DNA from 3 places in the Streptomyces sp. NPDC007983 genome. Region 1 is predicted to be linked to each of the others. Evidence: predicted binding sites of a transcription regulator. Region 1 holds the regulator's gene; each other region holds the start of a gene.

Region 1 (10,301 bases):
CGGCCAGTGTGCCCGATGGCACCCGCCCCGCGGCGGGATGACGGCGCTAGCGCCGCTTCGGCACGGCCACGCTCATCAGGTCCTGGGCTACGGTCAGCTCCCCCTCGAAGCCCGCCGCCCGCGCCTGGCGCTCGAACTCGGCCGGGTCGCCGTAGCGCTGCGAGAAGTGCGTGAGCACCAGGTGGCGTACGCCTGCCCCGGCCGCGATCCGGGCCGCCTGCCCGGCCGTCAGATGGCCGTGCTCGGTGGCCAGCGGCTCGTCCTCGTCCAGGAACGTCGACTCGATCACCAGCAGATCGCAGCCCTCCGCCAGCCGCTCCGCCCCCTCGCACAGCCGGGTGTCCATGATGAACGCGAACCGCTGGCCGCGCCGGACCTCGCTGACCTCCTCCAGCGTGACCGTGCGCCCGTCCCGCAGAAACGCGCCCTCCCGCTGGAGCCTGCCGACCTCGGGCCCGCGCACCCCGTGCGCCGCGAGCCGCTCCGGCAGCATCCGGCGGCCGTCGGGCTCGACGAGGCGATAGCCGTAGGACTCGACCGGGTGCGAGAGCCGGACCGCCTCCAGGGCGTACGCGGGGGTACGGGCGATCACCTCGCCGTCACCGCTGACCGGCCGCTCGGTCAGCCGCACCGTCTCGCGGTAGGCCGTGGCGTACCGCAGCCGGTCGAAGAAGCGCTGTCCGCTCGCCGGGTAGTGCGCGGTCACCGGATGGGGGACCCGGTCGAGGTTGATCCGCTGGATGACTCCGGCGAGCCCCAGCGAGTGGTCCCCATGGAAGTGGGTGACGCAGATCCGGTTGATGTCATGGGCGGCGACCCCGGCCCGCAGCATCTGCCGCTGCGTACCCTCGCCGGGGTCGAACAGCACGCCCTCGCCGTCCCAGCGCAGCAGATAGCCGTTGTGGTTGCGGTGCCGGGTCGGCACCTGGCTCGCGGTGCCGAGGACGACCAGTTCGCGCGCGGACAACGGGACTACCCGGGGGGCCAGTTGAGGCCGCGGCCGCCCAGGACGTGGGCATGCGCGTGGAAGACGGTCTGACCGGCGCCCGAGCCCGTGTTGAACACCACCCGGAATCCGGTGCCGTCGATCTTCTCGTCGGCGGCGACCGCGCTCGCCTCGCACAGTATGTCCGCGGCGATCCGCGGCTCGGCGGCCGCCAGGGACGCGGCGTCCGGATAGTGCGCCTTGGGGATCACCAGGACATGCGTCGGGGCCTGGGGGTTGATATCGCGGAAGGCGACGGTGGTGTCCGTCTCACGGACGACGGTCGCCGGCACCTCCCCCGAGACAATCTTGCAGAACAGGCAGTCGGCCTGCGGTTCTCCCGCCACGAATGGCTCCTCACGGATCGTCGGCTGGATCATCGGCACTTACGGATCATCAAGGCTTTCGGACGGGATGCTACCGGGCCTCCCGCAGGGCGGCCCGCTCGAACCAGATGGTGATCAAGGGCGGCACCCAGCCCGCGTGCGTGAGCACCTGGAGGAACACCCGGTCCGTCCACGGGACGGTCACGATCAGCACCGCGCACACCGTGCACCACACCGCCTCGTACAGCGAGACCTTCGCCCAGAACTCCCGCCGCACCAGCGACCGGACGCCCAGCTTGGCGCCCTGCGGCAGCTTGCGGTACGCGCGCCAGGCGCCCAGCGCCCAGACGACGCCCATCACGGCGAGCGCGTAGAGCCTGGTCCCGAGGGGCGCGGGCAGCGCGGACGGATCGTCCCCGGTGGGGAAGACCCGTGCGGCCAGTACGGCGATCAGCAGGCACAGCAGGGCGAGCCAGCGGGTGCCGCGCAACATCCTGAACAGCGTCCCCTCAAGCCCCTTGCGCAGCCCCTGGTCGCCCGGGGCGGCGGCCAGCGCCTGGGCGTACCCCTCGGCGACCTCCGGAAGCTTGGCCTCCTTCGCGGCCGCCTTGCGGGTGGCCAGCTCCTGCAGCGCCCAGGCGTTGGACGGGTCGAGGCGCAGCACCTCGCGCACCGCCTGTTCGCACACATCGTGCCGTCCCATGGCCAGGGCGGCCTTCCACAGGGCGCGGTGCGTCGAGGTCTCCTCCGGGCCGAGCCGCACCGCGGTCACCGCCGCCTCGTACGACTGCGGCCAGCGGTCGGCCGGGTAGATGAGCGCCTCGGAGAGCGCCACGTACCCCATCCAGTGATCCGGGATGACGCGGATCGCCTCGCGGGCGGCGGCGACCGACTCGTCCGAGCGGCCGAGGCGGCGCAGGGCGAACGAGCGGAACCGGTGCGCGCTGAAGTCCTCGGGGGCGCGGCGCAGGGCCTCCTCGGTGGCGCGCAGGGCGTCCTCGAAGTCCCTGGTGCTGTTGTGGCACGCGGCCATCCGCACCCAGGCCCGGACGTCGTCCGGATCGGTGGCCAGACGGCGGGCCAGCAGCTCCCTGGCCTGATCGAACCGTTCGAGTTCGATCAGCGCGGCCGCCTGGGCCGTCAGCGGGTGCTCGGTGCCGGTCTCGCTCATGTACGTCCCCCGTTCCTGTCCCCGTCGTCCCTGTCCCCGTTGGGGGGGTCACAGCATGCGCTTCTGCTTGAGATAGGCCAGCAGATCGTCGTACGTACCGCCCTCGTTGGCGAACTGGGCCACGTTGCGCGCGGTGTCGAACCACGGGCGGGTCGAGGGCCGCACCTGCCCCAGCGCGGCCATCAGATCGTCCTGGCCGATCATCCGGACCTGTCCGGTCCGTACGGAGTCCATCAGCGCCCGCTCGGCCGCCGTCTCGCACAGGTACTTCAGGTCCGCGCCGGAGAAGCCGTCGGTCCGCTTGGCCAGCTTGCGCACGTCGACGCCCGCGATCGGGCGGTCCTGCAGGTGGTGGCGGAGGATCGCCTCACGCGCGGGCTGGTCGGGCGGCAGCACCAGCAGGGTGCGGTCGAGGCGGCCGGGGCGGCGCAGCGCGCCGTCCACGTCCCAGGGGTGGTTGGTGGCGGCCAGCACGAACAGCCCCTCGTTGGCGTCCGCGTCGACCCCGTCCAGCTCGGCCAGCAGCTGGTTGACGGTGGTGCGCAGCCCGCTGTGGCGGAGCTGGCTGCGCTTGGCGCCCAGGGCGTCCAGCTCGTCCAGGAAGAGCACGCAGGGGGCGCTGCGGCGGGCGGTCTGGAACAGCTCGCGCATGTTCCGTTCGGAGTTCCCGATCCACATGTCGAGCACGTCGCTGATGCTGACCGACATGAAGTGGGCGCCCAGTTCCCCGGCCACGGCGCGCGCGATGTACGTCTTGCCGCAGCCGGGCGGCCCGTACATCAGCAGCCCGCCGCGCAGGCTCTTGCCGTACAGCTTGCGCAGCTCGGGGTTGCGCATGGGGGCGAGGAAGGCGGCGTCCAGGCGCTGTTTGACCTCGTCCATGCCGCCGATGTCGGCCAGGCGCACGCCGGTGCGCTCCACCTCCCACGCGGAGGTCTCCCCGGGGTCGTCGGAGCCGTCGGCGGCCAGCGGCTGGTGCGGTTCGGGTGCGTCAGGGGTTTCCGGCGTCTCGACGAAGCGTGGGGGGACGACGTCCGCCAACTCGCCCTCGGCCCGCCGCCAGTCGTAGGAACCGCGTCCGGAGGAACCGCGTCCGGACGCGGGGCCGGGGGCGCCTCGCGGCGGCGCGGGCGGGGCCGCCGGGGCGGGAACGCGCGGGTCCGCCGGGGCGGGGGCGGGCGGGGCCGGGGCCGTGACGGCGCGCGCCATCAGGGCCTGCGCTTCGGCGTTCCCGGGGTCGCGCTGAAGGGCCGCCGCGATCTGGGATATCGCGTCCTGCCCGTGCCCGCCCTCCAGCAACAGCCCGGCCAGGTGCAGCCGCAGGGGTACGTCGTCCGGGGCGGCGGCGACGGCCGCACGGAGGCTCTGGATCAGCGGTGACTCGTCCGGCATGGCCCACAGCTTATGCGGGCCCTATTTGCCGGGTGCGGTGGTCCTCCGGTCCCAGGGGTGGGTGGGGGTGGCCCCGTCCGGGGGGTGGGTGCGGGCCGGCGTGGGGCTCCCGGTGTCGTCGCCGCCGTCGCACTCGCCGATGACGTTGGCCTCGAACACCTTGGCTCCCGCGATCTTGCCGGTCAGATCGCCGCGTACGCAGTGGTTCTTGCGCACATAGGTCACCCTGCCGCCGATGCCGATGGCCTTGTCGTCCTCGGTCCTGCCGCGGCAGTTCACGGTGGCGTCCGTGGTGCCCGAGTCACCGGTGCCGGAAGCCGAGGCCCCGGCGGTGGGGCGGGTCTTGAGGTCCGCGTTGCAGGTCAGCCAGCGCACCCCGACGCCGCCCCGCTCCAGGGCGGAGGTGCCGACCTTGTCCGTGGTGATCGATACGGCGATCGCGGTGACCCCGCCGTCCCTCGGCTCACACCCCGTGGCCGCGACGGCCGCGGCCACCGCGGCCACGGCCGCCAGCAGCGGCCGCCTGTGCCGCACATGATGGCTCAATACCCCCATAGGGGACAGGTTCCCATCGCGCGCGGCGAACCGGAAGACCATCGTCGGCCACGTGGCGCCCCCTAGCCCCAGCGGCCGGTGCGCCCCAACAGCAGTGCGGCGGCGGCCGTTCCGGCCGTGGAGGTGCGCAGGACGCTCGGGCCCAGCCGGTAGGGTCGTGCGCCCGCCGCGGCGAAGGCCGCCAACTCCTCGGGCGAGACGCCCCCTTCGGGGCCAACGACGAGCACGATGTGGCCCTCGTGGGGCAGTCGGGCCGTGGCCAGGGGGTCGCTGCCCTCCTCGTGGAGCACGGCCGCGAGGTCGGCATCGGCGAGAAATCGAGCAACCTCCTTGGTCGTCATCGCGTCCGCGACCTCCGGGAAGGTCAGCCGACGGGACTGCTTGCCCGCCTCGCGCGCGGTCGACCGCCACTTGCCGAGCGCCTTCTGCCCGCGCTCGCCCTTCCATTGGGTGATGCAGCGGGCGGCCGCCCACGGGACGATCGCGTCGACGCCCGTCTCGGTCATGGTCTCCACGGCCAGCTCGCCGCGGTCGCCCTTGGGCAGCGCCTGGACGACGGTGATCCGCGGGTTCGGCGCCGCCTCGTGGCGTACGCCGTCGACCTCGACCAGCAGCCGGTCCTTGCCCTCGACGGCCGCCACGGTGCCCGAGACGCCCGTACCGGCGCCGTCCGTGAGGATCACGGCCTCACCGGCCCGCAGGCGCTTCACCGACACCGCGTGCCGTCCCTCGGGGCCGTCGAGCGCGATACGGGCCCCTGTGGCCGCTCCCGCAAGGGAGTCGGCCACGAACACGGGGGCGGTCACGACACCACGCCTCGCGGGCCCTGGAGCCCGTGCGTGGCCCCCGCCGCGTCCAGTTCGGCGGCCAGGGTCTCCACCAGCCGCGCGGCGGGCAGGTCGCGCGCCAGCCGGTGTCCCTGTCCGGCCCACAGCGCCATCGCCTGCTGATCGCCCTCCTTGGCCGCCGCCTTGCGGAGCCCGGAGGTGAGGTGGTGCAGCTGGGGGTAGGCGGCCGGGGCGTACGGGCCGTGGTCGCGGATGAACCGGTTGACCAGGCCGCGCGCCGGGCGGCCGGAGAAGGCCCGGGTCAGCTCGGTCCGGTCGAACCGCGGGTCGGTGATGGCCCCCTTGTGCAGGGCGTTCGCCCCCGACTCGGGGCAGACCAGGAACGCGGTGCCCAGCTGCCCCGCGGCCGCGCCCGCCGCCAGCACCGCGGCGATCTGCGAACCGCGCATCAGCCCGCCCGCCGCGATGATCGGGATCCGCACCGTCTCGCGCACCAGCGCGACCAGCGACAGCAGCCCGAGCACGGCGCCGGGGGCGTCGTCGGCCGGGTCGTTGCGGAAGCCGCCCTGGTGGCCACCGGCCTCCACGCCCTGGACGCAGACGGCGTCGGCGCCCGCCCACTGGGCGGTCTCCGCCTCGACGGGTGAGGTCACGGTGACGACGGTCCGGGTGCCCACCCGGGCGAAGGCCTCCAGCACGGTGCGGGTGGGACAGCCGAAGGTGAACGAGACCACGGGGACCGGGTCGTTCAGCAGGATCGCCAGCTTGGCGTCGTACGCGTCGTCCGAGCCGGACTCGGGGTCCCCGAGCGCGGTCCGGTAGCGGGACGCCTCGCCCGCGAGGCGGTCGGCGTAGACCGCGACGGCGGCCGCATCGCCGGGCGACTGCGGCATGAACAGGTTGACGCCGAAGGGGCAGCCGGTCAGCCCGCGCAGCTGCTTGATCTCCTCGTGCATCGCCTCCGGCGTCTTGTAACCGGCGGCGAGGAAGCCGAGGCCCCCGGCCTCGCAGACGGCGGCGGCGAGCTGCGGGCAGGAAGCCCCGCCCGCCATCGGAGCCTGCACGATCGGGTACCGGGCGAGACCGGTCAGCGCGGAGGACATGGCCACATGGTGCCATGTCCCCCGCGGCGATCCGTCACCGGATCAACGCCACCGAAGGCGTCGCGCGACGACGCCTAGCGTCCGTTGAACGCGTCCTTCAGGCGCGAGAACAGCCCCTGCTGCCCCGGCTTGAATTCCCCTGTCGGCCGCTCCTCGCCGCGCAGCTTGGACAGCCGCCGCAGCAGCTCCTCCTGCTCCGGGTCGAGCTTGGTCGGCGTCGTCACCTCGACGTGCACGATCAGATCGCCCCGGCCGCCGCCGCGCAGATGGGTGACGCCGCGCTGGTGCAGCGGGACCGACTGGCCGGACTGGGTGCCGGGCCGGATGTCGATCTCCTCCATGCCGTCCAGCGTCTCCAGCGGCACCTTGGTGCCGAGGGCCGCGGCGGTCATCGGGATCGTCACCGTGCAGTGCATGTCGTCGCCGCGCCGCTGGAAGACCGGGTGCGGCACCTCGTGGATCTCCACGTACAGGTCGCCCGCCGGGCCGCCGCCCGGGCCGACCTCGCCCTCGCCCGCGAGCTGGATGCGGGTGCCGTTGTCCACACCGGCCGGGATCTTCACGGTCAGCGTGCGGCGCGAGCGGATCCGGCCGTCGCCCGCGCACTCCGGGCACGGGGTCGGCACCACGGTGCCGAAGCCCTGGCACTGCGGGCACGGCCGCGAGGTCATGACCTGGCCGAGGAAGGACCGCGTCACCTGCGAGACCTCACCGCGGCCGCGGCACATGTCGCAGGTCTGCGCCGAGGTGCCCGGCGCCGCGCCCTCACCGCTACAGGTCGTGCACACCACGGCGGTGTCGACCTGGATGTCCTTGGTGGTGCCGAACGCGGCCTCGTTCAGCTCGACATCGAGGCGGATCATGGCGTCCTGGCCGCGCCGCGTCCGGGACCGCGGGCCGCGCTGCGAGGCGGTGCCGAAGAAGGCGTCCATGATGTCGGAGAAGTTGCCGAAGCCCGCGCCGAACCCACCGGCGCCGCCGCCCGCGGCCGAACCCGACGGGTCCCCGCCCAGGTCGTAGACCTGCTTCTTCTGCGGGTCCGACAAGACCTCGTAAGCGGCGTTGATCTCCTTGAACCGCTCCTGGGTCTTCGGATCCGGGTTCACATCCGGGTGCAGCTCGCGTGCGAGCCGGCGGAATGCCTTCTTGATCTCGTCCTGCGAGGCATCGCGCTGCACGCCCAGGACTGCGTAGTAGTCCGTCGCCACTTACGACTCCGCCAGGATCTGTCCGACGTAACGTGCCACTGCGCGTACCGCTCCCATCGTTCCGGGGTAGTCCATGCGGGTCGGTCCGACCACGCCGAGTTTGGCGACGGCCTCGTCGCCCGAACCGTAGCCGACCGCGACGACCGAGGTGGAATTCAGCCCCTCGTGAGCATTCTCATGCCCGATGCGCACGGTCATACCCGAGTCTTTGGCCTCGCCGAGCAGCTTGAGGAGGACGACCTGCTCCTCAAGTGCCTCCAGCACGGGCCGGATCGTCAGGGGGAAATCATGCACGAAACGCGTGAGGTTCGCGGTGCCGCCGATCATCAGCCGCTCTTCGGTCTCCTCGACAAGCGTTTCGAGCAACGTCGCCAGCACGGTCGAGACCGTCCCCCGGTCCTCCTGCTCGAAGGACTCCGGAAGATCCTGCACCAATTGCGGCACATCCGCGAACCGCCGCCCCACCACCCGGCTGTTGAGCCGGGCCCGCAGATCCGCCAGCGAGTCGTCGCTGATCGGAGCCGGGCAGTCCACCACGCGCTGCTCGACCCGCCCGGTGTCGGTGATCAGCACCAGCATCACCCGGGCCGTGGCCAGCGGCAGCAGCTCCACATGGCGCACCGTCGAACGGGTCAGCGACGGATACTGCACCACCGCGACCTGCCGGGTCAGCTGCGCCAGCAGCCGGACGGTGCGCCCCACCACGTCGTCGAGGTCGACGGCGCCGTCCAGGAAGTTCTGGATGGCGCGCCGCTCCGGGGTGGACAGCGGCTTCACTCCGGCCAGCTTGTCCACGAAGAGCCGGTAGCCCTTGTCCGTGGGGATGCGCCCGGCGCTGGTGTGCGGCTGGGCGATGAAGCCCTCGTCCTCCAGCGCGGCCATGTCGTTGCGCACCGTGGCCGGGGAGACCCCCAGCCGGTGCCGCTCGGTGAGCGCCTTGGAGCCGACCGGCTCCTCGGTGCCCACATAGTCCTGGACAATGGCACGCAGCACCTCGAGTCTGCGTTCGCTGAGCACCCCGCGCACCTCCAGTCCAGCCGTGTCATCAGGTCGTCCGTCTGGCACTCAATGGTCACGAGTGCCAGAACCCCTCAGCCAGTGTACGGCGGGGTGCGGTGGCCACGGCAAGAGCCGCCCCCCGCCGGTGCCCCGGCCACACGTCACGCTATCGCTGTTGGAGCTAGCGTCTCGGTATGAAGACGTGTTGGGAAGAGGCAGGGTGGGAACAGCTCGCGCCCGATGTCGCCCGCCGCCGCCTGCCTGACTGGGACTGCACGGTCGGCGTGATCGTCGGCCGTACGGACGTCCTCGTGGTGGACACCGGCTCGACGCTGCGCGAGGGCGCGGCGGTGCGCGCCGAGATCACCCGGCTGACCGGCCGCCGGCCGACCCGGATCGCGCTCACCCACCCGCATTTCGACCATGTGCTGGGCACGGCCGCCTTCGCGGGCTGCGCGACGTACGGGGCCACCGGTCTGGACGCCCTGCTGCGCCGCGACCGGGAGGTGCTGCGCGAGGACGCGGTACGGCACGGGGTGGCCCCCGGTGCCGCCGCCGAGGCCGTCGATCACCTCGTACCGCCGCATCACGCGGTCTCCGGGGAGATCACCCTCGACCTGGGCGGCCGGTCCGTGCTGCTGGCGAACGTGGGCCCCGGGCACACCGCCCACGACCTGGCCGTTCTGGTGCCGGGCCGGCCGGAGGTGGTGTTCTGCGGCGATCTGGTCGAGGAGTCGGGCCCGCCGCAGGCCGGACCCGACGCGATCCCCTCCCACTGGCCCGCCGCCCTCGACCGGCTGCTCGCCCTCGGCGGCGAGGACGCGCGGTACGTCCCCGGCCACGGGTCGGTCGTGGACGCGGCGTTCGTACGTGACCAACGCGACGAACTGGCCGCGCGCTTCGGCGTGTCACGCTGAGGCGCCGCGCTATCGTCATCCGGATGCACAGCCGACAGTACGACTCGGATCTGACCCCGCCCTGGAAGCGGCAGCAGCCCGCCCCCGAGGTCCCCGCCGACCCGGATCTGGTGGTCGAGGAGGTCACCACGGGGTTCTGTGGTGCCGTGATCCGCTGTGAGAAGACCGCTCAGGGGCCGACGGTCACTCTGGAGGACCGCTTCGGCAAGCATCGTGTCTTCCCCATGGAGCCGCGCGGCTTCCTCCTGGAGGGCCGCGTCGTCACCCTCGTACGCCCGCGCGCGACGGCCCCCGGCGCGCCGCGGCGCACGGCCTCCGGCTCGGTCGCCGTCCCGGGCGCCCGCGCACGGGTCGCCCGCGCCGGGCGCATCTACGTGGAGGGCCGCCACGACGCGGAGCTGGTGGAGCGGGTCTGGGGCGACGACCTGCGCATCGAGGGCGTCGTCGTGGAGTACCTGGCGGGCGTCGACGACCTGCCCGCCATCGTCCGCGACTTCTCCCCCGGCCCGGACGCCCGGCTCGGCGTCCTGGTGGACCATCTGGTGGCCGGGTCCAAGGAGTCCCGTATCGCCGAGCAGATCACCGACGAGAACGTCCTGGTCGTCGGGCACCCCTTCATCGACGTGTGGGAGGCCGTGAAGCCGTCCTCGCTCGGCATTCCCGCCTGGCCGTCGGTGCCGCGCGGCCAGGACTGGAAGACGGGCGTCTGCCGGGCGCTGGGCTGGCCGGAGAACACGGGCGCGGCGTGGCAGCGGATCCTGTCCGCGGTCCACTCCTACAAGGACCTGCGGCCGGAGCTGCTGGGGCGGGTCGAGGAATTGATCGACCACGTCACGGCGCCGTGACCGCGCCCTGAC
Region 2 (10,301 bases), on a different contig from region 1:
GGCGACCGAGGCCAGCGGGCCGCGGTAGGGCACCTGGCCCTCGATGCCCTCGGGGACGAGCTTGTCCTCGGAGAGCACGTTGTCCTGGAAGTAGCGGTCCTTGGAGAACGAGCGGGCCTGGCCGCGGGTCTGCATCGCGCCCAGCGAGCCCATGCCCCGGTAGGACTTGAACTGCTTGCCGTTGATGAAGACCATCTCGCCCGGCGACTCCTCGCACCCGGCGAGCAGGCTGCCCAGCATCACCGTGTCCGCGCCGGCCGCGATCGCCTTGGCGATGTCGCCGGAGAACTGCAGGCCGCCGTCGCCGATCAGCGGCACATCGGCCGCGTGGCACGCGCGGGCCGCCTCGTAGATCGCGGTCACCTGCGGGACGCCGATGCCCGCGACCACCCGGGTGGTGCAGATGGAGCCCGGGCCGACGCCGACCTTCACCCCGTCCACGCCCGCGTCGATCAGCGCCTGGGCGCCGTCACGGGTGGCGACATTGCCGCCGACCACGTCGACCGAGACATTGGACTTCACCTTGGCGATCATGTCGAGGATGCCCCGGCTGTGCCCATGGGCGCTGTCGACCACCAGGAAGTCGGCCCCGGCCTCGACCAGCGCCTGCGCCCGGTCGAACGCCTCGTCGCCGACGCCGACGGCCGCGCCGACGACCAGCCGGCCCTCGTCGTCCTTCGCCGCGTTCGGATACTGCTCGGCCTTCACGAAGTCCTTGACCGTGATCAGGCCCTTGAGCACACCCGCGTCGTCGACCAGCGGCAGCTTCTCGATCTTGTGGCGGCGCAGCAGCTGCATCGCGTCGTCACCGGAGATGCCGACCTTGCCGGTGACCAGCGGCATCGGGGTCATGACCTCGCGGACCTGACGGCCCCGGTCCACCTCGAAGGCCATGTCCCGGTTGGTGACGATGCCCAGCAGCTTGCCCGCGGCGTCGGTGACCGGGACGCCGCTGATGCGGAACTTCGCGCACAGCGCGTCCGCCTCGTGCAGCGTGGCGTCCGGCCGGACCGTGATCGGGTCGGTGACCATGCCGGACTCGGACCGCTTCACCAGGTCGACCTGGTTCGCCTGGTCCTCGATGGACAGATTGCGGTGCAGCACGCCCACGCCGCCCTGGCGGGCCATGGCGATGGCCATCCGGGCCTCGGTGACCTTGTCCATGGCGGCCGACAGCAGCGGTACGTTCACCCGCACGTTCCGGGAGACCCTGGACGAGGTGTCGACCGCGTTCGGCAGCACCTCGGAGGCGCCCGGCAGCAGCAGCACGTCGTCGTACGTCAGCCCGAGCATCGCGAACTTCTCAGGCACTCCGTCGACGTTGTCAGTCATGACACCCTTCCAAATGGTCTTGCCCCAGCGCGGACTCCCATGCTAACGGCCATCCCCGGTGTCACATTCCGCCCTGTGGACAACCGACGAATACCGCTGGTGACGCCGCCTGGAGCGACCACTCGCGCTACTGTTCGGCCAGCGCGCGCAGCCGGCTCAGCGCCCGGTGCTGAGCGACCCGCACCGCGCCCGGCGACATGCCGAGCATCTGCCCGGTCTCCTCCGCCGTAAGCCCGACCGCGACGCGCAGCAGCACCAGTTCGCGCTGGTTCTCCGGAAGGTTCGCGAGCAGCTTCTTGGCCCATTCCGCGTCGCTGCTCAGCAGCGCCCGCTCCTCGGGGCCCAGCGAATCGTCCGGCTGCTCCGGCATCTCGTCCGAGGGCACCGCCGTGGAACCGGGGTGGCGCATGGCCGCCCGCTGCAGATCGGCGACCTTGTGGGAGGCGATGGCCACCACGAACGCCTCGAAGGGTTTGCCGGTGTCGCGGTAGCGCGGCAGCGCGCACAGCACCGCGAGGCAGACCTCTTGCGCCAGGTCGTCCACGAAATGACGAGCGTCACCCGGCAGTCGGGACAGCCGGGTGCGGCAGTAGCGCAGGGCGAGCGGATGGACATGGGCCAGCAGATCGTGAGTGGCCTGCTCGTCCCCTTCGACCGCGCGCCCGACGAGGGCACCGATCGCCCCTTGCGTCCCCGGGCTGCCCGCCTTGGGGGGCCCTGGACTCTCGTCGTCGCGCATCCGTCCATGGTGCCTTGGGCCCGGCGGCTCCGTGGCATCACGTCCATAGTTGTGCGCTGAAGCGTTATGAGCAGGTGCGCCGGTAGTCGTCACGTCCTGCGCTCTCCCCTCACGCCCGACCGACTCGTCCCCGAGGAACTCCACACCTTCAAGGATGCGGCATCGCGCGGGGAACCGGTACAAGCCGCCGTCACCGGCCGGCGCCGCGCACGCTCTCGCCCCGCCCGCCACCCGAGGCGGGCGGGGACCGTAGCGCCCCCGCTGCGCAGCATCTCGTCGATAGACCGTCGATACGGACCCGGACCGCCTAGCGGACCAGGCCCCAGCGGAATCCGAGGGCCACCGCATGGGCCCGGTCGGACGCGCCGAGCTTCTTGAACAGCCGGCGGGCGTGCGTCTTGACCGTGTCCTCGGAGAGGAACAGCTCACGGCCGATCTCCGCGTTGGACCGGCCGTGGCTCATGCCCTCCAGCACCTGGATCTCCCGCGCCGTGAGCGTGGGCGCGGCGCCCATCTCGGCGGAGCGCAGCCGGCGCGGGGCCAGCCGCCAGGTCGGGTCGGCGAGGGCCTGCGTCACGGTCGCACGCAGCTCGGCGCGCGAGGCGTCCTTGTGCAGATAGCCCCGGGCGCCGGCGGCCACGGCCAGCGCGACCCCGTCGAGGTCCTCGGCGACCGTGAGCATGATGATCCGGGCGCCGGGGTCGGCGGAGAGCAGCCGGCGCACGGTCTCGACTCCGCCGAGGCCGGGCATGCGCACGTCCATCAGAATCAGATCCGAGCGGTCGGCGCCCCATCGGCGGAGGACTTCCTCGCCGTTGGCCGCCGTCGTCACCCGCTCGACGCCGGGCACCGTCGCCACCGCGCGGCGCAGCGCTTCTCGGGCGAGCGGGGAGTCGTCGCAGACGAGGACGGATGTCATGGCCGCCCTCCGCAGATGATGCGCGTCACCTTGAGCCTCCAGGCTGGTACATATCGTCACCTGAGCGATTGACAGCCCCGGATATGTGTCCGAGAGCTTTACCCATCAACCGCCTCCGCACTCTCAACGACGGTCACCCGAAAGAGTTACGGGGTTCGGCGGCCACCTTCGACACTCTACGTGAGCCCTCGGACACGGAGGCGCTTCCCCGCGCAGGTCGCGCCCTGTCACGTCTCCCCCAAAGGTCATCCCCTTCGGTGGCATTTGGCGACCTTGCTTCCAATTTGCCGGTCTGTGTGGCTAGATTCGCAATGAGTCATATTTACATCTACTTACACAGTAGGTGTACGACCCGGGACACAGCGTCCGCAGCCGATCGCTTCGAGGAGACAAGGCAATGGCAGATTTCTCCCGTCTTCCCGGTCCGAACGCCGATCTGTGGGACTGGCAGCTCCTGGCCGCGTGCCGTGGTGTCGACAGCTCGCTCTTCTTCCACCCCGAAGGGGAGCGCGGCGCCGCCCGCAGCGCGCGCGAGATGTCGGCGAAAGAGGTGTGCATGCGCTGCCCGGTACGGGCGCAGTGCGCGGCTCACGCCCTGGCGGTACGCGAGCCGTACGGGGTTTGGGGAGGACTGACCGAGGACGAGCGCGAGGAGCTGATGGGGCGGGCCCGCCATCGCACGGTGGCCTCCTCGGGAGCCCCGGGGTCCTGACCGGGATCCCGGCCCTTCTCCGCCCTGAAGAAACGTTCCATCAGCAACCATCGCCCCATCACCGCCGACCGTTCCCACCGACGATCGGCGGGTTTTCGCACGTCAGCGGCAGGGTTTTCGCATGTCGGCGGCGGGGTTTTCGTACGTCAGCGGCGTGCCGCCAGCTCCAGCCGGTCCAGGGTCGCCGCCACCGCGGGCACCCGCGCCAGGTCCGGCAGCGTCAGCGCCACCACCTCGCGCCGCACCTCGGGCGTGACCTCCAGCGTCGCCGTCCCCTTGGCCGTCACGCACTCCACCGCCAGCTCCGGCAGCACCGCGACCCCGAGCCCGGCCCCCACCAGCCCGACCACCGCCGGGTAGTCGTCCGTCGCGAAGTCGATCCGCGGGGTGAAGCCCTCGGCCTCGCACACCTCCACCAGATGGCGACGGCACCGCGGGCAGCCCGCGATCCACGGCTCCTCGGCCAGCTCCCCGATGCCCACCGTCCCGGCCCCGGCCAGCCGGTGATCGTGCGGGACCATGACCACCAGCCGGTCCCGCAGCAGCGGCCGCACCACCAGGTCGTCCCATCCCGCCGCCGGGTCCGCGTCCGTACCCGCCGCGGGCCCCGCGTGGGGGTACCGGAAGGCGAGCGCGATCTCGCAGTCGCCGCCGCGCAGCATCTCCACCGACCGCGGCGGCTCGGCCTCCACCAGGGAGACCCGCGTTCCCGGGTGGGCGGCGCGCATCCCGGCGAGCGCGGTCGGCACCAGCGTGGAGCTGCCGCTGGGGAACGACACCAGCCGCACCCGCCCGGCCCGCAGCCCGGCGAGCGCCGCTACCTCCTCCTCCGCGGCGGTCAGCCCGGCCAGGATGCCCGCCGCGTGCCGGACCAGCGCCTCGCCCGCCTCGGTCAGCCGCATCTCCCGCCCGGTACGGATCAGCAGCGGCGTCCCCGTGGACTGCTCCAGGGCCTTCATCTGCTGGCTGACGGCGGGCTGGGTGCAGCCCAGCTCGCGGGCGGCGGCGGAGAAGGAACCGGTGGTGGCCACCGCGCGCAGCACTTTCAGATGACGGGCCTCGATCATGCCCCCGAGCATAAGGGGCACTTGGGTGCGGACCGGAATATCGCGCCGGTGCTTTGACGGCGTAGGGGGTGTCTTGTCGATCGGGCCGGATCAGCGAGCGGCGTCTGGTGCAGGGGGCACCTCCCAGCGGTAGCTGGGGGAGCATCGCAACCCGCGTGAGGAGAGCGCAGGGGGCACCTCCCAACGGTATCTGGGGGAGCGACGAGCGCGGGGCCGCGATGTGCCGCCCGCCGCGGCAGCGGCTGATGTCACAGCGGCGTCGGGAGCCCGGCATGATCGGCAAGACACCCCCTCCGGGCCGGGGCGGGCCGCCCGGGGCCGCGGCGCCCGGGCGCACGGTGATCGTCCGGCCGATAACGTGCGCGTATGACGACTGCATTGATTACCGGAACCACGGCGGGCATCGGCTCCGCCTTCGCGAGCCGGCTCGCGGCGGACGGGCACAACCTGGTGCTGGTCTCCCGCGACGAGAAGCGGCTGCGGGACCAGGCCGCCGACCTCCACGACCGGCACGGGGTCGAGGCGGAGGTCCTGCGGGCCGACCTGTCCGAGGACGCCGGTATCGCCGCGGTCGAGGAGCGCTTGGGGGACCGTACACATCCGGTCGATCTGCTCGTAAACAATGCCGGGTTCGGCAACAAGGGCCGCTATCTGGAGGCGCCGCTCGCCGATGAGCTGCGGATGCTGAAGCTGCACTGCGAGGCGGTGCTGCGGCTGACCAGCGCCGCCGCCGGGACGATGCGGGCGCGGGGGCGCGGCGGGGTGATCAACGTGGCCTCGGTGGCCGCCTTCTTCCCGCGCGGGACGTACGGGGCGAGCAAGGCGTGGGTCGTGCAGTTCACGCAGGGCGCGGCGAAGGACCTGGCGCAGTCGGGGGTGCGGCTGATGGCGTTGTGCCCGGGGCTGGTGCGGACGGAGTTCCACGCCCGGGCGGGGATCAAGCCGGAGAAGGCGCCGGACTGGATGTGGCTGGACGCGGACCGGCTGGTCGCGGCGGCCCTGAAGGACTTCGCGCGGGGGAAGTCGCTGTCGATTCCGGACCCCCGGTACAAGGCGTTGACCGGGCTGGCGAAGCTGGTGCCGCGGGCGGCGGTGGCGGGCGTCTCCTCGAAGGTGGGCCGGGCCCCGGTCAAGGGGTGAGCGGGCCGGTACCGGACGCGCGCCCCGCCGCCGGGCGCGTCAACGCGCGAAGGCGCGGCCACCCCGTGCGGGGCGGCCGCGCCTTCGCGTGGCGCTCGGCTCGCGTCAGTGCGCGTGGCCGTGACCGTGACCGGCGGCCTCGGCCTCTTCCTCGGCCGGCTTCTCGACCACCAGGGTCTCGGTGGTGAGCAGCAGCGAGGCGATGGACGCGGCGTTCTCCAGCGCGGAGCGGGTGACCTTGACCGGGTCGATGACGCCGGCCTTCACCAGGTCGCCGTACTCCTCGGTCGCGGCGTTGTAGCCGTGGCCCTTCTCCAGCTCGGCGACCTTCGAGGTGATGACGTAGCCCTCGAGGCCCGCGTTCTCCGCGATCCAGCGCAGCGGCTCGACGACGGCGCGGCGGACGACGGCGACACCGGTGGCCTCGTCGCCCTCCTTGCCCAGGCTGCCCTCGAGCACCTTGGCGGCGTGGACCAGCGCGGAGCCACCACCGGAGACGATGCCCTCCTCGACCGCGGCGCGGGTCGCGGAGATGGCGTCCTCCAGACGGTGCTTCTTCTCCTTGAGCTCGACCTCGGTGGCCGCGCCCACGCGGATCACGCACACGCCGCCGGCCAGCTTCGCGAGCCGCTCCTGCAGCTTCTCGCGGTCCCAGTCGGAGTCCGTGGCCTCGATCTCGGCCTTGATCTGGGCGATGCGGCCGGCCACGTCGTCGGCGTTGCCGCCGCCGTCGACGATGGTGGTGTCGTCCTTGGTGACGGTCACGCGGCGGGCGGTGCCCAGCACGTCCAGACCGGCCTGGTCGAGCTTGAGGCCGACCTCCTCGGCGATGACGGTGGCACCGGTGAGGGTGGCCATGTCGCCGAGCATCGCCTTGCGGCGGTCACCGAAGCCGGGGGCCTTCACGGCGACGGCGTTGAAGGTGCCGCGGATCTTGTTGACGACGAGGGTGGACAGGGCCTCGCCCTCCACGTCCTCGGCGATGATCAGCAGCGGCTTGCTGGCGCCGGCCTGGATGACCTTCTCCAGCAGCGGCAGCAGGTCCTGGATGGAGGAGATCTTGCCCTGGTGGATCAGGATGTACGGGTCGTCGAGGACGGCCTCCATACGCTCCTGGTCGGTCACCATGTACGGCGAGAGGTAGCCCTTGTCGAAGGCCATGCCCTCGGTGAAGTCCAGCTCCAGGCCGAAGGTGTTGGACTCCTCGACGGTGATGACACCGTCCTTGCCGACCTTGTCCATCGCCTCGGCGATCAGCTCGCCGACCTGCTTGTCCTGGGCGGACAGCGCGGCCACGGCGGCGATGTCGGACTTGGAGTCGATCGGGCTGGCGGTGGCCAGCAGGTCGTCGGAGACGGCCTTGACGGCGGCGTCGATGCCCTTCTTCAGGGCGGCCGGGGAGGCGCCGGCGGCCACGTTGCGCAGGCCCTCGCGGACCAGCGCCTGGGCCAGCACGGTGGCGGTGGTGGTGCCGTCACCCGCGATGTCGTTGGTCTTGGTCGCCACCTCCTTGACGAGCTGGGCGCCCAGGTTCTCGTACGGGTCCTCGACCTCGACCTCGCGGGCGATCGTGACACCGTCGTTGGTGATGGTCGGAGCACCGAACTTCTTGTCGATGACGACGTTGCGGCCGCGGGGGCCGATCGTCACCTTGACGGTGTCCGCAAGCTTGTTCACGCCGCGCTCAAGGGCGCGACGGGCGTCCTCGTCGAACTTCAGGATCTTCGCCATGGTTGCGTATGTCCTCTCATTGCGATCCTCGGCCGCCGTAACGAGGCAGCCGCCGTCGCGTCAAAAAAACGAACCGCGCCCCGACCCCGGGTATCTGTGACACGGGCACCGGGGCGCGGCTCAAGGCAAGACTTCGGTGATTACTTCTCGACGATCGCGAGGACGTCGCGAGCCGAGAGGACGAGGTACTCCTCGCCGCTGTACTTCACCTCGGTGCCGCCGTACTTGCTGTAGAGCACGACGTCGCCGACGGAAACGTCGAGCGGAAGCCGCTTGCCGTCCTCGAAACGGCCCGGGCCGACGGCCAGGACGACGCCCTCCTGGGGCTTCTCCTTGGCGGTGTCCGGGATGACCAGGCCAGAGGCCGTGGTCTGCTCGGCCTCGACGGCCTGGACCACGATGCGGTCCTCAAGCGGCTTGATGGCAACCTTGGAGCTGGCGGTCGTCACGATCCGACCTCCCCCTTCGGAGATCTCACGGGGTTAACTGTCTGAGGTGGCGACCAGGTGGATCCGTCGTCGCGGGTGCCGGACCTGCCCGTCGCTGTGTGGCTGGCACTCCGCAGTGCCGAGTGCCAGCCCTGACATTATGACGCGGTTAGCACTCCGTCAACCAGAGTGCCAAGCGAGGCGGCGACGGACCGCACGGACGTCCGGACGCGGCCGCCCCCACGAGCGGTCCTCGGACGCGGTCAGATGTAGTCCTCCAGCCGCGCCACGGTGAATCCCTGCGCCTGGACCTCCCGTACCAGCTCGGTGATCATGTCGGTCATGCTGTGCCCGTGCAGCTGCTCGGGGCCGCGGAAGTGCGCGAGCACGATGTCCCCCGGCCGCAGCCCGCTCCCGGAGCGGTAGACCAGCCCCTGCGGCTCCATCTCGGCGCGCCACAGCACCGCCTTGTTCAGCCCGCACTCCGCCGCCGCCCGCAGCGTGTTCCGGTCGTAGTCCCCGTACGGCGGACGGAAGAGGTGGGGCTGAAGCCCGAGGCGTTCGCCGAGGGCCTCCTGCTGGCCGCAGATCTCGTGACGCTGGGTCTGGTAGTCCTTGCCCGCCAGGCTGGGGTGGGTGAGCGTGTGGTTGCCGATCTGGTTGCCGAGTTCGCGCAGCGCGCGGAAGTAGTCGTAGTGGTCGCCGATCACCTCGTCCTCCAGGAACTGGGTGAACGGCAGACCGAGGTCCCGGGCCTGGTCGATGAAGGCCGGGTCCTTCTCGATCCCGTCGTCGAGCGTCAGGAAAACCACCCGATCGGTCGTCTCCACCTGACGGATGACCGTCGCCAGCCCCGGCACCGGCGGCCACACCGGCGCGAGCGCGGGTTTGACGGCGGGCGGGGGCGGCGGGTCCAGCGGGCGGTCGAGCCCCCAGCGCCGGTACCCGTCCGGCGGCGGGTGCGGACGGTCCTCACGCCCGCTCCCGGGCGGTGGTGCGCCGGAGGCCCGGGACGCGGAGGACGGGGAGGCCGAGGCCGACCGCGTGAGACCGGCCGCCTTCCCCGTCCCGGGGCGCGGCTCGGGGCCCGTGCCCCCGCACCCGGTGAGCAGGGCTGCCGCGGCGGCGAGAACCAGACACCTGGAAACACCAGTCTTGAGCATCATCACAAAAGTGATCTTCGGTTCCACGGTGCGCGCCCGCGCGCCGTAGGGGTGCGAATGCCCTCCCCGGAGCGGGGAGAATGGGCCATGTGGACGTTGACGCCTTCGACTCACTGCTCGGCGACGAGGGGCAGGCGCTGCTCTCCGCGCTACGGGACTACGACCCGGCGCGGGAGCTGGCCACCGCGACCCGGCTGCGCCGCGACCATCCGGCCGCCCTGGTATCGGCGGCCCTGACCCAGGCGCGGCTGCGGCAGCGGGCCGTGCCCAAGTTCGGGGCCGAGGACGCCCATCGGATGTACTTCACGCCGAACGGCGTCGAGCAGTCCACCCGTACCTCCGTCGCTGCCTACCGCGCCGACCGGCTGACCGGGTTCGGGGTGCGCACCGTGGCCGATCTGTGCTGCGGCATCGGCGGTGACGCGATCGCGATGGCGCGGGCCGGGCTCACCGTCCTGGCCGTCGACCGCGATCCGCTGACCTGTGCGGTCGCCCGGGCCAACGCCGACGCGCTGGGCCTGTCGCAGCTGATCGAGGTGCGCTGCGCCGATGTCACCGAGGTCGACACCTCGCGTCACGACGCGGTCTTCGTGGACCCCGCCCGGCGCGGCGGCCGGGGCCGGGTGTTCGACCCCGAGGCGTACTCCCCGCCGCTGTCCTGGGCGATCGAGGCCGCCCGTACCGCCCCGCGCGCCGCCCTCAAGATCGCGCCCGGGGTTCCGCACGAGGCGGTGCCGGAGGACGCGGAGGCCGAGTGGATCTCGGACCAGGGGAACGTGAAGGAGGCCGTCCTGTGGTTCGGCACCGCCCGCCCCGGCATGCGCCGCGCCACGCTGCTGCCCTCCGGCCACTCGCTGCTCGGCACCCAGCTCCCGGACCCCGAGCCCGGCCCGGTCGGCCGCTGGCTGTACGAACCGGACGGCGCCGTCATCCGCGCCCACCTCGTGGCGGACGTCGCGGCCCGGATCGGCGGCCGCCTCATCGATCCGACGATCGCCTACATCACCGCGGACGAGCTGCGCCCGACGCCGTACGCCACCGCGTACGAGATCACCGATGTGCTGCCGTTC
Region 3 (10,301 bases), on a different contig from region 1:
GCGCGGTCGCCGCCGAGGATGCCGCGCAGCACGCCCGCCGCGACATCGTCCGGCAGCAGCCGGTAGTAGTCCGGGGGCGCCCAGGGCGTGTGCGAGAAGTGGCCGATCCGCAGATCGGGGCGGCGCGCCCGCAGCAGCCCGGGGACCAGCGCCAGGTGGTAGTCCTGCACCAGCACGACCGCGCCCTCGGCCGCCTCCTGGGCGAGCGCGTCGGCGAAGGCCGCGTTGTACGTCTCGTACGCCGCCCACTGGGCGCGGAACTCCGCGTCGAAGACCGGCTCGACGGGGGTCTGGTAGAGCAGGTGGTGGACGAACCACAGCACCGAGTTCGCGACGCCGTTGTACGCCGCGGCGAACACGTCCGGCGCGATGTCCAGCATCCGCACCTGCTGCCCGCCGGTGTGCTCCGGGTCGAGGTGCCCGGCCCCGGCGCGGCGCGCCGCCTCGCGGTCGCCGTCGCCGAGGGCGGCGCACACCCATACGGCACCGGCGTCGGGCCCGATCGCGCTCAGCCCGGAGACCAGCCCGCCGCCCCCGCGCTTGGGGACGAGCGAACCGTCCTCGTCCAGCGCGTACGAGACCGGGCCGCGGTTGGACGCGACGAGGATCGGTGCGCTGCGTTCAACGGCCATGTCGCGAGCCTAGCCATCGGGCACCGCGCGCAAACGTACGTGCGGTTTCTTGTGCCCGGGAGGGTTACGGCGCGCGCGTCGGCCTGTGCGTCCGGGGGGGTGTACGTGCGGTTTCTTGTGCCCGGGAGGGTTACGGCGCGCGCGTCGGCCTGTGCGCCGGGGGGGTGTACGTGCGGTTTCTTGTGCCCGGGAGGGTTACGGCGCGCGCGTCGGCCTGTGCGTCCGGGGGGGGTGTACGTGCGGTTTCTTGTGCCCGGGAGGGTTACGGCGCGCGCGTCGGCCTGTGCGTCCCGGGGGAGGTGTACGTACGGTTTCCCGTGCCCGGGAGGGTTACGCGACGCTGTGCCGCCCGCGCTCCGCGTACTCCGGGATCTCGACCATCGGCGGCCGCTCCTCCGTGTCGACCGCCGTCGTCCGCGGCTCGAAGCCGTTCTCGCCGCGCTCGAACTGGGTCAGCCGCGGCCGCACCAGGTGGCCGCGGGCCAGCCGCAGCTGGGCGGTGCGGTAGATCGCGGCGGCCATCCTGCCGAGCGCCTTGCCGTCCTGGTGGCGGTGCTTGCGCACGCCGATGTCGACCTGGGCGAGGGCGTCGAGCCCGACCGTGTGCAGCGCGTCGACGAGCAGGCCCAGCTCGACCCCGTACCCGACGGGGAACGGCAGCCGCTCCAGCAGCGAGCGCCGGGCCGCGTACTCGCCGCCCAGCGGCTGGACGAACCCGGCCAGCTGCGGCCAGTGCAGGTTCAGCAGCGGCCGGGCGACCAGCTCGGTGACCCGTCCGCCTTGGCCCGCGGTGTCCCGCAGCGGCCGGTCGTACATGCCCTTGACCAGCTGCACCTCCGGGTCGGTGAGCAGCGGCCCGACGATCCCGGAGACGAAGCGGGCGTCGAATTCGCGCAGGTCGGCGTCGATGAAGCAGACGATGTCGCCGCTGGTCGCCAGCAGCGACCGCCACAGCACCTCGCCCTTGCCGGGCAGCGCGGGCAGCCGGGGCAGCAGCGTGTCGCGGTGCACCACGGCCGCCCCGGCCGCGGCGGCGACCTCGGCGGTGCGGTCCGTGGAGCCGGAGTCCAGCACCATCAGCTCGTCGACGAGCGGCATGTCCTCGGTCATCAGCTCGCGGCGGATCGCGGCGACGATCTCGCCGACGGTCGCCTCCTCGTTCAGCGCGGGCAGCACCACGCTGACGCTGGTCGCCGTGTGGCGCTTCGCGGCCAGCAGGTGGTCCAGCGGACGGTCGTCGGCCGACCAGGAGCGGTGCTCCAGCCAGCGCTCCACCTCATCCAGCACCTGTTTTGTCTCCCTGCTGTGTTCGCTTGCCGTGATCGTTGTGATCCATCTCGCGGTTCGGACGGCTGGTTCAACCCTCCGGGCCGTCGGTTACAGTCTTGAACAGCGCACATGACCTTCGTATGTCGGGGGCACCGTGCGGACAAACGCCCCGGGTACGGCCCGGCGGCCATACCGCTCATCCAGAGGGGCAGAGGGAACGGCCCGTTGAAGCCCCGGCAACCCTCCAGCTGGTCTCGTTCACTGCAGCGAGGCTCCCAGCTCGGGAAGGTGCCAATTCCGTCTCGTGGCGAAATGCGTCCCGAGGAAGATGAGGAGAAAGGGCCTCGCCTCCATGGCTGTGCAATCCGTAGAAAGCTCAACCAACTCCGCCGCCGCTGATTCCCCGGCGTCTTCCGCTTCCGCCGCGTTCGGTCCCGCCGTCGCCCTGTCCTGCCGCGAGTGCGGTGAGCGCTTCGACCTCGGACCGATCTTCGCTTGCGCGTCGTGTTTCGGGCCGCTGGAGGTCGCGTACGACCTTCCGGGCGGCGACCCCGAGGGGCTGCGGCGGCAGATCGAGGCCGGTCCCGACAACATCTGGCGCTACGCGCCGCTGCTGCCCGTCCCCGCCGACGTGGCCACGCTCCCCAGCCTGAGCCCGGGCTTCACCCAGCTCGTCAAGGCCGACCGGCTCGCCCGTGAGCTGGGCATCACCGGCGAGCTGCACGTCAAGGACGACTCCGGCAACCCGACCCACTCCTTCAAGGACCGGGTCGTCGCCATCGCCGTCCAGGCGGCCCGCACCTTCGGCTTCACCACCCTGTCCTGCTCCTCCACCGGCAACCTGGCCGGCGCGGTGGGCGCCGCGGCCGCCCGTTCCGGCTTCCGCTCGTGCGTCTTCATCCCGCACGACCTGGAGGCGGGCAAGGTCGTCATGGCCGCCGTCTACGGCGGTGACCTGGTCGGCATCGAGGGCACGTACGACGACGTCAACCGCTTCTGCAGCGAGCTGATCGGCGACCCGGTGGGCGAGGGCTGGGGCTTCGTCAACGTCAACCTGCGGCCGTACTACGGCGAGGGCTCCAAGACCCTGGCGTACGAGATCTGCGAGCAGCTCGGCTGGCGGCTGCCGGACCAGATCGTCATCCCGATCGCCTCCGGCTCCCAGCTCACCAAGATCGACAAGGGGCTCAAGGAGCTGATCGCGCTCGGTCTGGTCGAGGACAGGCCGTACAAGATCTTCGGCGCCCAGGCCGAGGGCTGCTCCCCGGTCTCCACCGCCTTCAAGGCGGGCCACGACGTGGTGCGCCCGCAGAAGCCGAACACCATCGCCAAGTCGCTGGCCATCGGCAACCCGGCGGACGGTCCGTACGTCCTGGACATCGCGCGCCGCACCGGCGGGGCGGTCGAGGACGTCACCGACGAGCAGGTGGTCGACGCGATCAAGCTGCTCGCCCGCACCGAGGGGATCTTCGCGGAGACCGCGGGCGGTGTGACCGTCGGCGTGACCAAGAAGCTGATCGAGGACGGGCTGCTCGACCCGTCCCTGACGACCGTCGTCCTGAACACCGGCGACGGCCTCAAGACCCTCGACGCGGTGGCCCCCACCACGGGTCCCTCCGCCATCATCCGACCCACCCTTGACTCGTTCCGAGAGGCTGGCCTCGCATGAGCGTCAACGTCCGAATCCCGACCATCCTGCGTACCTACACCGGCGGCCAGGCCGAGGTCAGCGCCGAGGGCGCGACCCTCGCCGAGGTTCTGGCGGACCTGGAGAAGAACCACGCGGGCATCGCGGCCCGCGTCCTGGACGACACCGGCAAGCTGCGCCGCTTCGTGAACGTCTACGTCAACGACGACGACGTGCGGTTCGCCGAGGGCCTGGGCACGGCCACGCCGGACGGCGCCGGGGTGTCGATCATCCCCGCCGTCGCGGGTGGCTGCTGACGCCCCATCACCCCTCTCACCTCTGGAAATCGCCCCGTCCGGGAAGAAGCGGACGGGGCGATTCCGTGTGTGGAATCGCGATAGAGTTGCCCCGCCTCGACCAAGGGGCGCGGGCTTCCCCATCGGCCCCGGCGCCGGAACCGCATATGAGAACTCGTCAACTTGTGCGCAAACTGTGTGCGCGATTTGTCGGGTTGGTACCCTATGTCCCGCCGGGTTTGCCCGAACTTCACAGGAATTCTCCACTTATTACCGATCGGCCGTGCCCAGAATTCTCGTCCAATTGACCTGTTGCAGAGGGCGTTGGGACGGATACATTCAGCGGCGGTCGACGCGTTCCGGCGCACACCCCCCTCGACTCGGGGGGTGAGGTCTGACCCGGGTCCGCGGAGTGCGGTCCTGCGCAAGGGCCAGCAATAGGGGAGTTAGGAATGGCTCAGGGCACCGTCAAGTGGTTCAACGCGGAGAAGGGGTACGGCTTCATCGCGGTCGACGGTGGTGCGGACGTGTTCGTCCACTACAGTGCGATCCAGATGGACGGTTACCGCACCCTCGAGGAAGGCCAGCGGGTCGAGTTCGAGATCTCGCAGGGCCAGAAGGGCCCGCAGGCGGACATGGTCCGCGTGGCCGTAGGCTGACGCGCCGAACGCGAGGCAGCTGACTGAAATACCGGAGGGCCCGTACCCCGCGAGGGGGCGGGCCCTCTGGCATGTCCGCGGGTTGGTACGCGGGTCGGCCCTCAAGGCTCCCTTGACGCCCGTCGGGCGCTTGCACTCTCATGGGGCGAGTGCTAATTATTGCGTTAGCACTCTGAAGGTGAGAGTGACAGAAGGATCGGGTCGGTGAGGCTCGCCGACGCCGCGCGGGGCAAGGAACCGCACGGTAGGCAGGCCGTCCGTCGCGGGCGCCAGGCGCGGTCCGGAGCAATCCACCCCGTCTTGGGAGGACCACTTCACATGGCCAAGATCATCGCGTTCGACGAGGAGGCGCGGCGCGGCCTCGAGCGCGGGATGAACCAGCTCGCCGACGCCGTCAAGGTCACCCTCGGCCCCAAGGGCCGTAACGTCGTCCTCGAGAAGAAGTGGGGCGCCCCCACGATCACCAACGATGGTGTGTCCATCGCCAAGGAGATCGAACTCGAGGACCCGTACGAGAAGATCGGCGCCGAGCTGGTCAAGGAGGTCGCGAAGAAGACGGACGACGTCGCCGGTGACGGCACGACGACCGCGACCGTTCTCGCCCAGGCGCTGGTCAAGGAGGGCCTGCGGAACGTTGCCGCGGGCGCCAACCCGATGGCCCTCAAGCGCGGCATCGAGAAGGCCGTCGAGGCCGTCTCCGCCCAGCTGCTCGAGCAGGCCAAGGACGTGGAGACCAAGGAGCAGATCGCCTCCACCGCCTCCATCTCCGCCGCCGACACCCAGATCGGCGAGCTCATCGCCGAGGCCATGGACAAGGTCGGCAAGGAAGGCGTCATCACCGTCGAGGAGTCGCAGACCTTCGGGCTCGAGCTCGAGCTCACCGAGGGCATGCGCTTCGACAAGGGCTACATCTCCCCGTACTTCGCGACGGACATGGAGCGTATGGAGGCGTCGCTCGACGACCCGTACATCCTGATCGTCAACTCGAAGATCACCAGCGTGAAGGACCTCCTCCCGCTGCTCGAGAAGGTCATGCAGTCCGGCAAGCCGCTGCTGATCATCGCCGAGGACATCGAGGGCGAGGCGCTGGCGACCCTGGTCGTCAACAAGATCCGTGGCACCTTCAAGTCCGTCGCCGTCAAGGCCCCGGGCTTCGGTGACCGCCGCAAGGCCATGCTCGGCGACATCGCCATCCTCACCGGTGGCACCGTCATCTCCGAGGAGGTCGGCCTCAAGCTGGAGAACGCGGGCATCGACCTGCTCGGCCGCGCCCGCAAGGTCACGGTCACCAAGGACGAGACCACCATCGTGGACGGCGCCGGCGACACCGACCAGGTGCAGGGCCGCGTCAACCAGATCCGCGCCGAGATCGAGTCCTCGGACTCGGACTACGACCGCGAGAAGCTCCAGGAGCGCCTGGCGAAGCTGGCCGGCGGCGTGGCCGTCATCAAGGCCGGTGCCGCGACCGAGGTCGAGCTGAAGGAGCGCAAGCACCGCATCGAGGACGCGGTGCGCAACGCCAAGGCCGCCGTCGAGGAGGGCATCGTCGCCGGTGGTGGCGTGGCCCTGCTGCAGACCGTCTCGGTCTTCGAGAAGCTGGAGCTCGAGGGCGACGAGGCCACCGGTGCCCAGGCCGTGCGCCTGGCCCTGGAGGCCCCGCTGAAGCAGATCGCCGTCAACGCCGGCCTCGAGGGCGGCGTCGTGGTGGAGAAGGTGCGCAACCTGACCCCCGGCCACGGCCTCAACGCCGCGACCGGCGAGTACATCGACCTGATCGCCGAGGGCATCATCGACCCGGCCAAGGTCACGCGCTCCGCGCTGCAGAACGCCGCGTCGATCGCCGCGCTGTTCCTCACCACCGAGGCCGTCATCGCCGACAAGCCGGAGAAGGCCGCTCCGGCGGGCGCCCCGGGCGGCATGCCGGGCGGTGACATGGACTTCTGATCGGCTTCGGCGCCCCGCGCGCCGGTCGGTCATACCGTCCACTGACGACGGCGGGGCGGCACCCTTTCTCCCAGGGGTGCCGCCCCGCCGCCGTGTTTTCTGCCGCCGTGTTTTCCTGCCGTTGCGGCCTTTTGCCGTTGTGGCTTTTTGCGGTTGTGGCTCCTTGCCGTTATGGCTTCTTGCCGTTGTGCCCCGCTGCTTCGAGGGCGGCCCGCAGATGGCCGTTCGCCTCGCCGAGCAGTTTCTCGGCGGTGGGCGCGTCCACGCCGCCGAGGATCGTGAGGATGGCGTTCTTGGCCTCCCAGCCGGTGGCCGCCAGCGCGCTCTCGATCCGCTCGTCCGGGGCGCCGGTCGCCAGCGAAACGATCCGGCGGGTGCGCGCCCGCAGCTTCTCGTTCGAGGCGCGCACGTCGACCATCAGATTCCCGAAGGTCTTGCCCAGCCGGATCATGGTGATGGTCGAGATCATGTTGAGCACGAGCTTCTGCGCCGTACCCGCCTTGAGCCGGGTGGAGCCGGTGAGCAGCTCCGGTCCGACGACCACCTCGATGCCGTGGTCGGCGGCCGCGGCGAGCGCCGAGCCCGCGTTGCACGACAGCCCGACGGTGAGCGCCCCGCGGCGGCGGGCGTGCTCGACGGCTCCCACGGCGTACGGGGTGCGGCCGGAGGCCGAGACGCCCACGACCGCGTCGTCCGGCCCGATCCCGATCCGGTCCAGGTCCTCGGCGGCCAGCTCCGCGCTGTCCTCCGCGCCCTCCACGGACGACACCACGGCGGTCTCCCCGCCCGCGATCAGGCCGACCACCCGGTCCGGCCGGGCGTTGAACGTGGGCGGGCACTCGCTCGCGTCGAGCACCCCGAGCCGCCCGGCGGTGCCCGCGCCCGCGTAGACCAGCCGCCCGCCGCCCGCCATGCGCGCGGCGATGCCGTCGATGGCGGCGGCGATCCGGGGGAGCTGGGCGGCGACGGCGGCGGGAACTCCGGCGTCCTCGGCATTCATGACGCGGGCGATCTCGACGGTGTCGAGCCGGTCGATCTCGGCGAGTTCGGGGCGGAAGGCCTCGGTGGTGAGGGTCTCCAGCTGGGCGCGGAGCTGTTGCTGCTGTTGTTGAGGTTGCTGCTCGGCGGCGGAAGTCATGGCGAAGCGGCTCTTTCCCTACGTGAGCGTGACGGTGGGGGGTGGTGGCGACGGCGCGCGGGCGCCGGTCGATCTCAGCGGTGGCGCGGGCGGGGGTCGTGCCGGTGCGCGAGGGCCTCGTACGAGGCGGACAGGGCGGGCGCCGCACTCTCGTACGTGCGCTGCGCCACGCCTATGAACAGGCAGTCCACCACCAGCAGCTGGCTGGTGCGGCTGGACATGGCCGCCGGGCGCAGCTCGCTCTCGCGCGCGGTGGAGGTGGTGAGGACGAGGTCCGCGTACTGCGCGATCTCGCCGTCCGGACGGCCGGTGATCGCGATGGTGGTCGCCCCGCGCTCGAAGGCGACGCGCAGTGGCTCGATGACGTCCGTCGTCCGCCCCGAATGGGTGATCGCGAGCGCGACGTCGTGGGAGTGGAGCTGTACGGCGTTGGTGACGGCCAGGTGCGGATCGGCGTGCGCGTGCGCGATCAGGCCGATCCGCAGCAGCTTCTGGACCAGGTCCTGGGCGACCAGGTTCGACGCGCCGATGCCGTACACGTCGATCCGGCGGGCGGCGGCGACCGCGGCGACCGCGGCCTCGACCTGGCCGGTGTCGAGCCCCGCGGCGGTGTCGGCCAGACACTGCTGTTCCTCCTGCGCGAGCTTGGTGATCACGTCGCCGATCGGGTCGTCGACCGCGATGTCCGCCGTGACGGCCGGGGCCCGGCCCGCGGCCTGCTGTGCGGCGAGCGCGGCGAGCGCGAGGCGCAGATCGCGGTATCCGGGGTAGCCGAGCAGCCGGGAGGTGCGTACGACGGTGGCTTCGCTGGTACCGGTGCGCTCGGCGAGCCCGGTGACGGTGAGCGCCGCGCAGCCCGCAGGGTCGCCCGCGACGGCCTCGGCGACGCGCTGCATCGAGCGGGTCATGGAGGGGCCCAGGGTGCGGACCTTCGCCGCGAGCGCGGAGGGGGCGGGCACGGCGGGGTCGGTGAGGGGAGTGAAAGTTTCCTTCAACTTGCTACTCACATCTGAAAACTATTTCCGGCCACGAGGCCCGTCAAGACTGCGCGCGGAGGGCCTTTTATGCGCCTCCCCCGCGCGGGAAGGCGGCGCGGCGAAGCAAAGGTGACAATGGGACCCATGAAGCTCGAACACGCACTGCACGCGGCACGGGCGCTCGTCCTGGCCGATCTCGCGGCGGGAGACGTCGCCCACGCCGACATCGTCTCGCTCGTCGAGGACGCCATCACGCACCGCCGCTGGTGGGTCGAGCAATGGCCGGAAGGCGTGGCGTACGTCGCCGGTCTGGTCGCCCAGGACGTCCAGGACGCCCTGCTGGAGCGCTACGGCCGCTGGCCCCTGTGCCCCGTCTGCACCCGGGGCGGCGATCTCCACGCCCTCGACGTGGAACCCGAACTGGGCCCCGACCCGCACTGGGTCTGCGGCAAGACGGCGGTTGCGGTGGCCCCCGTGGGCTCGTTGGGGACCACCCTCTGATGGCCGTACTGATCGACCCGCCCTCGTGGCCGGGCCACGGCCGCATGTGGTCCCACCTGGTGAGCGACGTCTCGTACGACGAACTCCACGCCTTCGCCACCCGCATCGGCGCCCCACGCCGCGGCTTCGACCGCGACCACTACGACGTCCCCAGCGACCTCTACGCGCGGGCGGTGCGGGCGGGGGCGGAGGAGGTCGGCAGCAAGGAGCTGCTGCGGCGCCTTACGGCGGCGGGCCTGCGCCGCCGCCGGGGACCTGCGGCGCGCGGCTGAGGGCTTACCGGACCTGGCTGGACGCCTCTGCCTCGCGTGCAGGGGCCGAGGTCTGCCCGGCGGCGATCACGCGCGACGCCCCCTCCGTGCGGTGCAGCCGCGCGGCGATCGCCGTGGTCACGATGCCCGTACCGGCCAAGGCCGCGCCCGTCCAGGCCACTGCCGGGTAGCCCCAGCCCGCGTCGATGACCAGGCCACCGAGCCAGGGGCCCACCGTGTTGCCGATGTTGAAGGCGGACGTGGTGGTCGCGCCCGCGAGCGTCGGGGCGGCGTTCGCGACGTTGAACATGCGGGCGTTGAGCGCGGGCGCGGTGAAGAAGGCGGTGAAGCCGAGCAGCAGCGCCAGGCCCACGGCCGCGACCGGGCTGTGCGCGGTCAGCGCCAGGACGCTCAGCACCACCGTCGAGGCGGTGATGCCGCCGTACATCGTCCCGAACAGGTGCGCGTCCGCGATCCGCCCGCCGAGCGCCGTACCGATCAGCGCGCCGACGCCGAACAGCGCCAGCACGGTCGGCACCCAGCCCTCGTCCAGCCCCGCCACGTCGGTGAGCAGCGGCCCGAGATACGAGAACAGGCAGAAGACCGCGCCTCCGCTCAGCGCGGTGGTGACCAGCGCGAGCCAGACCTGCCGGTCCCGGTAGATCCGCAACTCGGCGCGCAGCCGCGGCCGGTCCTCCCCGGTCGGCGCCTCCGTACGCGGTACGAGCGCGATCACCCCGATCAGCCCGACCACCGACAGCCCTGCCACCGCCCAGAAGGCCGCTCGCCACCCGGCGTGCTGCCCCAGGAACGCCCCGGCCGGAACCCCGGCGATGTTCGCGATGCTGAGCCCGCCGACCATCACCGCCATGGCCCGCGCCCGCGCGTTCACCGGCACCAACGAGACGGCCACCGCGGCGCCCACGGCCCAGAACCCGGCACACGCGAGCGCGCTCACCACCCGCGACGCGAACAACACCCCGTACGACGGCGCCACCGCCCCCGCG

What was found. The regulator HrcA, encoded in region 1, represses chaperone genes, less so after heat shock. The targets are predictions, from matches to a motif close to TTNGCACTCNGNNNNNCNGAGTGCNAA.
Positions count from the first base shown of each region.
Region 2: the regulator HrcA is predicted to act here: its motif matches at 8,238-8,264, upstream of groES (co-chaperone GroES).
Region 3: the regulator HrcA is predicted to act here: its motif matches at 4,613-4,639, upstream of groL (chaperonin GroEL).

Region 1 is NZ_JBIBJI010000014.1:174,915-185,215, reverse strand. Features, by position in the region: gene ACFZCY_RS33280 (ribonuclease Z) at 47-967, opposite strand; gene ACFZCY_RS33275 (HIT domain-containing protein) at 973-1,332, opposite strand; gene ACFZCY_RS33270 (tetratricopeptide repeat protein) at 1,403-2,482, opposite strand; gene ACFZCY_RS33265 (tetratricopeptide repeat protein) at 2,531-3,874, opposite strand; gene ACFZCY_RS33260 (hypothetical protein) at 3,896-4,408, opposite strand; gene ACFZCY_RS33255 (16S rRNA (uracil(1498)-N(3))-methyltransferase) at 4,492-5,235, opposite strand; gene ACFZCY_RS33250 (nitronate monooxygenase) at 5,232-6,320, opposite strand; gene dnaJ (molecular chaperone DnaJ) at 6,395-7,528, opposite strand; gene hrcA (heat-inducible transcriptional repressor HrcA) at 7,529-8,545, opposite strand; gene ACFZCY_RS33235 (MBL fold metallo-hydrolase) at 8,722-9,444, shown strand; gene ACFZCY_RS33230 (DUF3097 family protein) at 9,468-10,289, shown strand.
Region 2 is NZ_JBIBJI010000003.1:736,665-746,965, forward strand. Features, by position in the region: gene guaB (IMP dehydrogenase) at 1-1,332, opposite strand, end outside; gene ACFZCY_RS12490 (RNA polymerase sigma factor ShbA) at 1,460-2,071, opposite strand; gene ACFZCY_RS12495 (response regulator transcription factor) at 2,379-2,990, opposite strand; gene ACFZCY_RS12500 (WhiB family transcriptional regulator) at 3,388-3,702, shown strand; gene ACFZCY_RS12505 (LysR substrate-binding domain-containing protein) at 3,849-4,769, opposite strand; gene ACFZCY_RS12510 (SDR family NAD(P)-dependent oxidoreductase) at 5,136-5,909, shown strand; gene groL (chaperonin GroEL) at 6,015-7,640, opposite strand; gene groES (co-chaperone GroES) at 7,781-8,089, opposite strand; gene ACFZCY_RS12525 (polysaccharide deacetylase family protein) at 8,332-9,234, opposite strand; gene ACFZCY_RS12530 (methyltransferase domain-containing protein) at 9,312-10,301, shown strand, end outside.
Region 3 is NZ_JBIBJI010000001.1:123,291-133,591, reverse strand. Features, by position in the region: gene ACFZCY_RS00610 (trehalose-6-phosphate synthase) at 1-632, opposite strand, end outside; gene ACFZCY_RS00605 (glucosyl-3-phosphoglycerate synthase) at 963-1,919, opposite strand; SAM riboswitch class I at 2,095-2,236, shown strand; gene thrC (threonine synthase) at 2,254-3,570, shown strand; gene ACFZCY_RS00595 (MoaD/ThiS family protein) at 3,567-3,845, shown strand; gene ACFZCY_RS00590 (cold-shock protein) at 4,277-4,483, shown strand; gene groL (chaperonin GroEL) at 4,802-6,427, shown strand; gene murQ (N-acetylmuramic acid 6-phosphate etherase) at 6,597-7,565, opposite strand; gene ACFZCY_RS00575 (SIS domain-containing protein) at 7,640-8,572, opposite strand; gene ACFZCY_RS00570 (hypothetical protein) at 8,687-9,043, shown strand; gene ACFZCY_RS00565 (DUF4031 domain-containing protein) at 9,043-9,315, shown strand; gene ACFZCY_RS00560 (Cmx/CmrA family chloramphenicol efflux MFS transporter) at 9,320-10,301, opposite strand, start outside.